Regions from separate parts of the Vogesella sp. AC12 genome, predicted to be linked through region 1. Evidence: riboswitches for the same ligand, from Rfam matches in the RefSeq annotation. Region 1 holds a riboswitch; the other holds the start of a gene.
The links. Region 1 has a riboswitch for cobalamin ahead of NOM55_RS15355 (TonB-dependent receptor domain-containing protein). Riboswitches for the same ligand answer to the same signal wherever they lie in the genome.
Positions count from the first base shown of each region.

Region 1 (4,206 bases):
TGTGTATTCATGTTCAAGAGCAAACCGTTGGCCGCGCTGGTCGCGCTGGCCTGTAGCCCGCTGGCCTTGGCCGCGACCCCCGTGACCCAGCTGGATGAAGTGGTGGTCACCGCCAGCCGCAGCCCGGACAAGGTCAGCGACCTGCCGGTCAACGTGTCGGTTATTACCGCCGCCGACATTGCCAACAGCACCGCGCGCACGGTGCAGGACCTGCTGTCGACGCTGGCTGGTGTACACGTGTTCAACAACACCGGCTCCGCCGACAGCGCGATGGTCGACTTGCGCGGCTTCGGCATGACCGGCATCAGCAACACGCTGATCCTGATCGACGGCGTCAAGCAGAACACCAACGACCTGTCTGCGCCGAACCTGGGCGTGGTGCCGCTGAGCGAGATCGAGCGCATCGAGGTGGTACGCGGCAGCGGCGCGGTGGCCTACGGCGGCGGCGCTACCGGTGGCGTGGTCAACATCATCACCCGCAGCGGTTTCAAGGCCGCCAACGGCGTGCAGGCCACGCTGACTGCCGGCAGCTACAACCTGAAAAAGCTGGATCTGTCCGGCCACCTCAGCGGCCAGCAGGTGGCGCTGGATGCCTTTGTGAAGTCGCTGAGCAGCGACAATTACCGTGCCAACAGTGCCGAGCGCAACGACAGCGCCGGCCTGACGGCCACCGTGCGCCACCAGGGTGGCGACGTGCGCCTCTATGCGCGCAGCAGCAACCAGGACTTGCGCATGCCGGGTGCCCGTAGCGTCAACCCGGCCACTGGCGTCGACGAGTTCGGCAATGATCCGCGCGGCACCAGCAAGCCGAACGACTACATGGACATCAAGACCGATGCCTTTGGCGTGCAGGCGCGCCAGTCGCTGGGCGAAGGCATGCTGTCGCTGGATGTGGCCACGCGCGCGAAGCAGTCGCAGTCCGAGGCTTCCGGCTGGCTGGAGCAGCGCGATCTGGACGAACAGTCGGCCAGTTTGCGTTACGAGCAGGAGCTGGGTCGTCACCGGCTGGTGTTCGGCGTCGATACGCTGCAGAGCGATATGGACGTGAATAACGGCAGCCCCGCGACGCTGTCGACCCGCATTCGCCAGCGCCATGTTGGCGGTTTTGCCGACGTGCTGCTACGTCCGCAGGCCGGGACTTCGATCAGTATCGGTGGTCGTACACAGCGTATCGAGGACAGCGCCGTCGATTTCACTGGCTTTGCCAATAGCTACCGCACCAACAAGGAGCTGCACGCCTGGCAGCTGGGTGCTCGTCAGGCGCTGACCGGCCAGCTGGAGGCGTATGCCAAGGTTGGCCGCAGCTTCCGTCTGGCCAATGCCGACGAGCAGGCTTATGTGTCCTCGCCATTGCTGCCGCAGACCTCGCAGGACAAGGAAATCGGCCTGGACTGGAAGCAGGGGGGGCAGGCGCTGCGCGCGGCGTGGTTCCGTTACGACCTGACCAATGAAATCCATTTCAACAAGCTGGTCGGTTTCTTTGGCAGCAACGTCAATCTGGCGCCGACCCGTCGTCAAGGCCTGGAGCTGGAAGGGCGCAGTCAGCTGGCGGCCAACCTCGAGCTGAACGGCAACCTGACCTGGCAGCAGGCGACCTTCCGTCAGGGCGCGGCGGGTGGCGTCGAGCTGGCCGGCAACGAGGTGCCGATGGTGCCGCAGCAGCTGGCCACGCTGGGCCTGAGCTGGCTGCCGCAGGAGGCCAGCCGCATCGGCCTGCAGCTGCAGTATGTCGGTAAGCAGCGGCTGGACAACGACCAGGCGAACCAGTTCGACAAGCAGCTGGATGCCTATACCGTACTCAACGCCAAGTTCAGCCACCGCTACAGCAAGCAGCTGAGCGTGGCACTGGACGTCAACAACCTGTTTGATCGCCGTTATGCTACTTACGGTATTCGCTCCGGCTCAACTGGCTCGACCGGCAAATACGATCTGTACCCGGCTGCCGGCCGCAACGTGCAGGCCTCGCTGACGATCAACTACTAAGCCGTTCACGGTCGGACACCGCCCCGGCTGGCTAGGTCCGCCCCTGTTGTCGCCCTTATCGGGAGGCAACGGGGGCTTTTCATGCCGTCTCCCCCCACGCGCTGATCGGCGGTGGCAAATTGCAGCTGCGCGCGTATTGTGCAGTGCACGCAGGTATAATCCTGCCCCTGCAGGTGTCCGGCGTGCCCCAAGCGCGCCGGGTGAAACTGGGAGGCCGGTGCAATTCCGGCGCTGCCCCCGCAACGGTAAGGTCTGGGCGCGCATGGCGCGCCCCAGGTGCAACACTCGCCACTGTTCCGCAGGGACGGGAAGGCGTTGCCCCGCATGACCAAGCCCGGAGACCGGCCTGCAACAGACGCGGCGGAATCGCGTCTTGCTGGAGCATCGCGGGGAGGCGAGCTGACAGTTCGCCTGCCGCAACGGCCGGCGCGCGTGTCTTTTGGTCCTGATTTCTCCGCACTCCCTTTTTCTCATCCCGGAGTGTGTATTCATGTTTGACAACAAAACCCTGGCCGCGCTGCTGGCGCTGGCCTCCGGCCATGCCGCCGTGGCCGCCAATCCCGTCACCACTGGCGAGACCGTGGTGGTCACCGCCACCCGCAGCGCGATCCCGCTCAGCCGCGTGCTGGCCGACGTTACCGTGCTCGGTCGCGAGGAAATCGAGCAATCCGGTAGCCTGAGCCTGCCGGAGCTGCTCAGCCGCCAGCCGGGGGTGGAAGCCTACAGCAACGGCGGCGAGGGCAAGTCCGCCACCCTGCTGCTGCGCGGCACCAAGGCCGATCACGTGCTGGTACTGGTCGACGGCATGCGCATCGCCTCGGTCACCACCGGCGCTACCGCGCTGGAACACCTGCCATTGGCGGCGATCGAAAAGATCGAGATCCTGCGCGGCCCGGCCTCCAGCCTGTATGGCGCCGACGCCATCGGCGGCGTGATCCAGATCTTCACCAAGCGCGGCGAAGGCGGGACGGCACTGAGCTTCCATGCCGGCATCGGTGCCGAACACAAGCGCAGCAGCGGCGCCGGGCTGTCCGGCAAGGCCGGCAACACCGCCTTCAACCTCGCGCTGGAGCACAACCGTACCGACGGCATTTCCTCGCGCAGCTTCCAGCCGGGCAAGTACAACCCCGACCGTGACGGCTATGAAAACACCACCTATCTCGCCAGCTTGCAGCACGAGCTGGCCGCCGGCCACAGCCTGGGGCTGAACCTGTACCAGACCGAGGCCAGCAGCGCCTACGACGCCACCGTCAACAAGGCGGACGAGCTGCGCACGCGCCTGCAGGGGCACAGCATCGAGCTGAAAAACCAGCTGCGGGCCAACTGGCAGAGTACCTTGCGCTACGCCGAGACCAATGACCGGCAGCACACCTTTACCAAGGGTAACTTCAGCAAGCCGTCCGCGATTGCCGCTACCCGCCAGCAGGAATGGCAGTGGCAGCACGATATACAGTGGCAGGGCGTCGGCCAGTTCAGCCTCGGCGCGGCGCGCACCGAGCAGCAGATCGAGACCCTGAGCAGCTTCAACGGCACCAGCCGCAGCGTGGATTCGCTGTTCGCCGCCTACCAGGGCAGCTTCGGCGCGCACCGGCTGCAGGGCAGCCTGCGCCACGACGACAACTCGCAGTTCGGCGACAAGGCCACCGGCCAGCTTGGCTACGGCTACGCGCTGACACCGCAGTGGTTGCTCGGCGCCGCCTACGGCACCGCGTTCAAGGCACCGACCTTCAACCAGCTGTACTGGAGCGGCTCCGGCGCCAGCTATCACGGCAACCCGGCTCTGCGCCCGGAAGAGGCGCGCAACCGCGAGCTGTCGCTGAAGTGGCGGCAGCAGGGTGACTACTTCAGCGTGATCGTGTTCGATAACCGGATCGACAACCTGATCGCCAGCAAATCGGCGACCGACGGGCTGCAGGTCAATATCGACGAGGCGCGTATCACCGGCCAGACGCTGGAAGCCGGCCGCAGCTGGGGCGATTTCAGCCTCGCCGGCAGCATCACCTCGCAGCGGCCGCGCAGCCAGCCCTCCGGCAAGCTGCTGGCACGCCACGCCAAGCTGTTCGGCGCGCTGACGGCCGGCTGGCAGCTGGACCGCACCCGCCTCAGCGCGGAATGGCGCGCCAGCGGCCGCCGCTACGACGATGCCGACAACAGCGCCGACAAGATGCTGGGTGGTTACGGTGTGCTCAATCTCGGCGCCGACTACCAGCTCGACAAGTACTG
Region 1 is NZ_JANFNU010000012.1:96,978-101,183, reverse strand. It holds gene NOM55_RS15360 (TonB-dependent receptor) at 10-1,983, shown strand; cobalamin riboswitch at 2,138-2,348, shown strand; gene NOM55_RS15355 (TonB-dependent receptor domain-containing protein) at 2,474-4,206, shown strand, end outside.

Region 2 (4,206 bases), on a different contig from region 1:
CACGCCGCGCTGCTGGAAGCTGGTGGGGGCGGCGGTCTTGCACTCGATCAGGTACAGGTGGTTGTTGCACAGGATCGCCACGTCGTATTCGTTCTCGACATTGTGATGGCTGATCTTGACGCCGACGGCGGCGTCGCTGATCGGCAGGATCTGCGCCAGCTCGGCCACCTGCGACAGCAGCCACACCTCCAGCCAGCCACCGGCAAGAAAGAAGCGCGCCCGCGGATCAAGGCAGCGCATGTGGCCGCTGTCGCGGAACTCCACCATGCCGCTGGCCAGCAGCCAGTCGTACAGCACGTGTTCGCCGCTGGACAGCGGGTGCTGGCTGAATTGCTGCTCGTCCAGGTCGTTGCACAGCCGGTTGAGCAGCGACAGTGACTTCGGCCGCAGCGCCGCGTGTTCGGCCAGATCGCGCGCCAGCTGCTCGTGGCGCGGGCTGCGCCGCTCCAGCCGGTAGTGGATGGCGAGGATGCGGCTGCCGTAGAGCGCGAAATAGGCCTCCAGCGACAGCCCTTCGGCGATCTCGGTGCCGCTGTGCAGGCGGCTGCTCTCGCCGCCGAGCAGCCAGATCAAGCGGTCGTTGTCGTGCTCCACCGCCATCAGCGGCAGCCGGTGTTCGCGCGCCAGATCGTAGGCCAGCGCCGCCTGCACCGGCGACGCGGCGCTGATATTGAAACAGACACCGCCCTGCACCAGCTCCTGCAGCCGCTGCCGCAGCGCCAGCGGCTGGCTGTCCGCCGGCAGCGTTTCCACCGCCGCGGTCAGGTGCAGCTTTTGGCAGACGCCGAGGATGTCGAAGGCGAGATCAAGGTGGGCGCGGTGGCACAGCAGCGTCACCCGGTCGATGTCAAAACGCGGGTCCAGCGCCGGGGTAATGATGTCGCTGACGACATGGTCAACAAAGGCCAACAGGTGCATGACGCGCTCCAGCGGGACAGGGCATGACTGAATTCTATGCCCAAGCCCGCCGCAAATGCCACGTCCATTGCCGCGCCGCGCGCGTCAGTACAAGCGCTTGACCGCCAGGGTTGGCCGCCGGCTCAGGCGCACGCCGCGGCGCGCGGCTGCGCCTGCTGGCGGATATCGGCCACCAGCGCCGCCAGCTGCACCAGCCCGTCTTGCCACTGCCGATGGCCGGACGCGACATTGATATGACCGGCGTCGCGCAGCCAGTGCAGCGGGCTTTGCCACAGCGCCGCCATCCGCGCGCTGCGCAGCGGCAGGCTGAACGGATCGCTGTCGCTGGCCACCACCCGCGCCGGGAACGGCAGCGCCTGCTCCGGCAGCGGCGCGAACGGCTGCAGCGCGGCCGGGGCGCTGGCGCGCTCGACATCGGCCGGCGCCACCAGCAGCGCACCGGCAAGCTTGTTGCCGTAGCGCGCCGCATAATGCGCGACCGTGGCGCAACCGAGGCTGTGCGCGATCACGATTACCGGCAGTGTGGCGGCCGCCACCGCCGCGTCCAGCGCCGCCAGCCAGTCGTCCAGCTGCGGCGTCTGCCAGTCGTGGTTGGCCACCCGCGTTGCGGCCAACGTTTGCTGCCAGTGGCTCTGCCAGTGCTCGGGGCCGGAATTATTCCAGCCCGGCTGGATGATGTACTCGAAGCCGGAAAAATCGTGCGCCATGCTGCTGCCCCCAAGGTATGGAAAGATTCTGCCGTCACCATAACCGTGCCATCATATTTCCAAAAATAATTATTTTTTGTTTTGTTATTCTTTTTGAAAATATAAAAGCCGGCAGCATGGGCTGCCGATCTGCTAAAATCGCCGCCTGCCTTGGTGCTTCGCCGGCGCATGCCGGCAAGTTAAACGGGAAACAGGTGACCCCTGTGCTGCCCCCGCAACGGTGCGTTTCTTGAAGAACCTGTTCAATGTCTGCTGCGACTGCTCCCAATGGGGCGATACGGCGTTAAAAACGACTTCGGCATGCTTGTTTATATTAGTAACAAATGCCACTTCCTCAGTCGTTTTTGCCTTGCCTCGCGTGAGCTCGCTAAACCTTGAACGAGTTCTAAGGTCTGCCGGCCCTGCCGTCATGACCGCCCTGCCCATCGCCACTGTGAGTCATCACGGGAAGGCGGGCAGACGGCGAAACCAGCCCGGATACCGGCCACGGCGAACGCGCGCACTGCCAGTCAGTGCGTCCCGACACATGCTGCGGAGGGCGGCATCCGGTCAGATTGCTGATCCGTGCGCCTGACGCCTGCCCCTTCCGCGATTTCGATATCGCGCCCATGTCCCACAGCCTGACGCTGGACCGCCCGCTGCGCGGCGCCCTGCGCTTACCCACCCTGCCCCTGTTGACACTGCTGACGCTGCTCAGTGGCGGCAGCCTGCTGCTGGCCTGCAGCAGCGGCTCCATCGCGCTTGGCGCCGGCGAGCTGTGGCTGGCCGCCAGCGGTCACGGCAGCCAGCTTGCCGACACCCTGCTCAGCCTGCGGCTGGAACGGGCGCTGACCGCCTGGGTCACCGGCGCCTCGCTGGCGCTAGCCGGCGTGCTGATGCAGTCGCTACTGCGCAATCCGCTGGCCGATCCTTACGTGATGGGCGTCTCCGGCGGTGCATCGGTCGGCGCGCTACTGGCGTTGTGGCTGGGGCTGGCACTGTGGCAGGTGGACAGCGCCGCCGTCGCCGGCGCGCTGACGCTGTCGGCGCTACTGTTCCTGCTGGCGCGCCGCGATTTTGCGCGCAGCAGCGGCACGGTGCTGCTGCTGCTCACCGGCGTGCTGCTGTCCGCCGCCTGCGGCGCGCTGATCTCGCTGCTACTCACCATCGCGCCGGACGCGCAATTGCGCGGCATGGTGTTCTGGCTGGTCGGCGACATCGCCGGCACGCCGCTGCGGCCGTGGCCGTGGCTGGCCTTGCTGCCGGCCGTGCTGCTGGCGTGGTGGCAGGCGCCGGCGATCAACCTGCTGGCGCTGCACGGCGACCACGCGCTGACGCTGGGCGTGCCGGTGGCCATGCTGCGCCGCCTGCTGCTGGTACTGGCCGCAGTGCTGACCGCCAGCGCCGTCAGCCAGGGCGGCAGCATCGGTTTCATCGGCCTGATGGTGCCGCACGCCTGCCGCCTGCTGTGCGGCCCGGACCTGCGCCGGCTGATCCCCGCCGCCGTGCTCAGCGGCGCCGCGCTGCTGGTGCTGGCCGACACCCTGGCGCGCACCGTCGTCGCGCCGATGCAGCTGCCGGTCGGCGTGCTGACCGCGCTCCTGGGGGTGCCGGTGCTGTTCTGGCAGCTGCAACGCACCCGCCGGAGGCTAGCCTGATGCTGCACTGTGACCAGCTCACCCTTCGCCAGGGGCGCCGCACGCTGCTGCAGCCGCTCACCTGGCAGGTCCGCGCCGGCGAATGCTGGTGGATCGCCGGCCGCAACGGCTGCGGCAAAAGCACGCTGCTGGCCACGCTGGCGGCGCTGCGCCGCGCCGACGGCGGCCACATCCGCCTCTGCGGCCAACCTTTGCCGCAGCTGACGCCGCGCCAACGCGCACAACGCCTCGCCCTGCTGCCGCAGGCCAGCCACGATGCCTTTGATTATGCGGTGCAGGATGCCGTCGCCGCCGCGCGCTTTGCCTGGCCGGATGCCGGCGACAACCCGCAACGCGTCGCCGCCGCGCTGGACGCCTTCGACCTTGGCCGTCTGGCGGCACGACCGCTGCAGGCCTTGTCCGGCGGCGAGCGCCAGCGCGTGGCACTGGCCAGCGTGATGGCGCAGGACGCACCGCTGATCCTGCTCGACGAGCCGTCCAATTCGCTCGACCTCGCCCATCAGGCCGCGCTGCAGCAGCAGATCGGCCGCTGGTGCGCGCAGGGCAAGGCGGTGCTGCTGGTCAGCCACGACCTGCAGCTGGCCCCGGCCTGCGCCAGCCACGCGCTGCTGCTCGACGAGCACGGCCAGCACCGTCAGTACCCGCTGGCCGAACTTAACGCCGAACACCTCGCCGCCGTGCTCGGCTATCCGCTAACCCGACTCCACCACGCAGGCCGCCCCTGCTTTTTACCCGGACACCCATCATGAGCCACACCGAAGACCAGGGCCGCACCGAGCGCCACAACGCGCGCATGGCGCGCAAAAAAGAAATCATGGACGCCAAGATCGCCGCCGCCGACCAGCACCGCGGCGTGTTCATCGTCAACTGCGGCAACGGCAAGGGCAAAAGCTCCAGCGGCTTCGGCATGGTGATGCGCGGCCTCGGCCACGAGATGCAGGTCG
Region 2 is NZ_JANFNU010000001.1:228,845-233,050, reverse strand. It holds gene NOM55_RS01250 (Card1-like endonuclease domain-containing protein) at 1-918, opposite strand, end outside; gene NOM55_RS01245 (alpha/beta hydrolase) at 1,041-1,625, opposite strand; cobalamin riboswitch at 1,760-2,129, shown strand; gene NOM55_RS01240 (iron ABC transporter permease) at 2,234-3,262, shown strand; gene NOM55_RS01235 (ABC transporter ATP-binding protein) at 3,262-4,011, shown strand; gene cobO (cob(I)yrinic acid a,c-diamide adenosyltransferase) at 4,008-4,206, shown strand, end outside.
Region 2: linked by a shared signal. The riboswitch ahead of NOM55_RS01240 (iron ABC transporter permease) and the one ahead of NOM55_RS15355 (TonB-dependent receptor domain-containing protein) in region 1 are both predicted to bind cobalamin.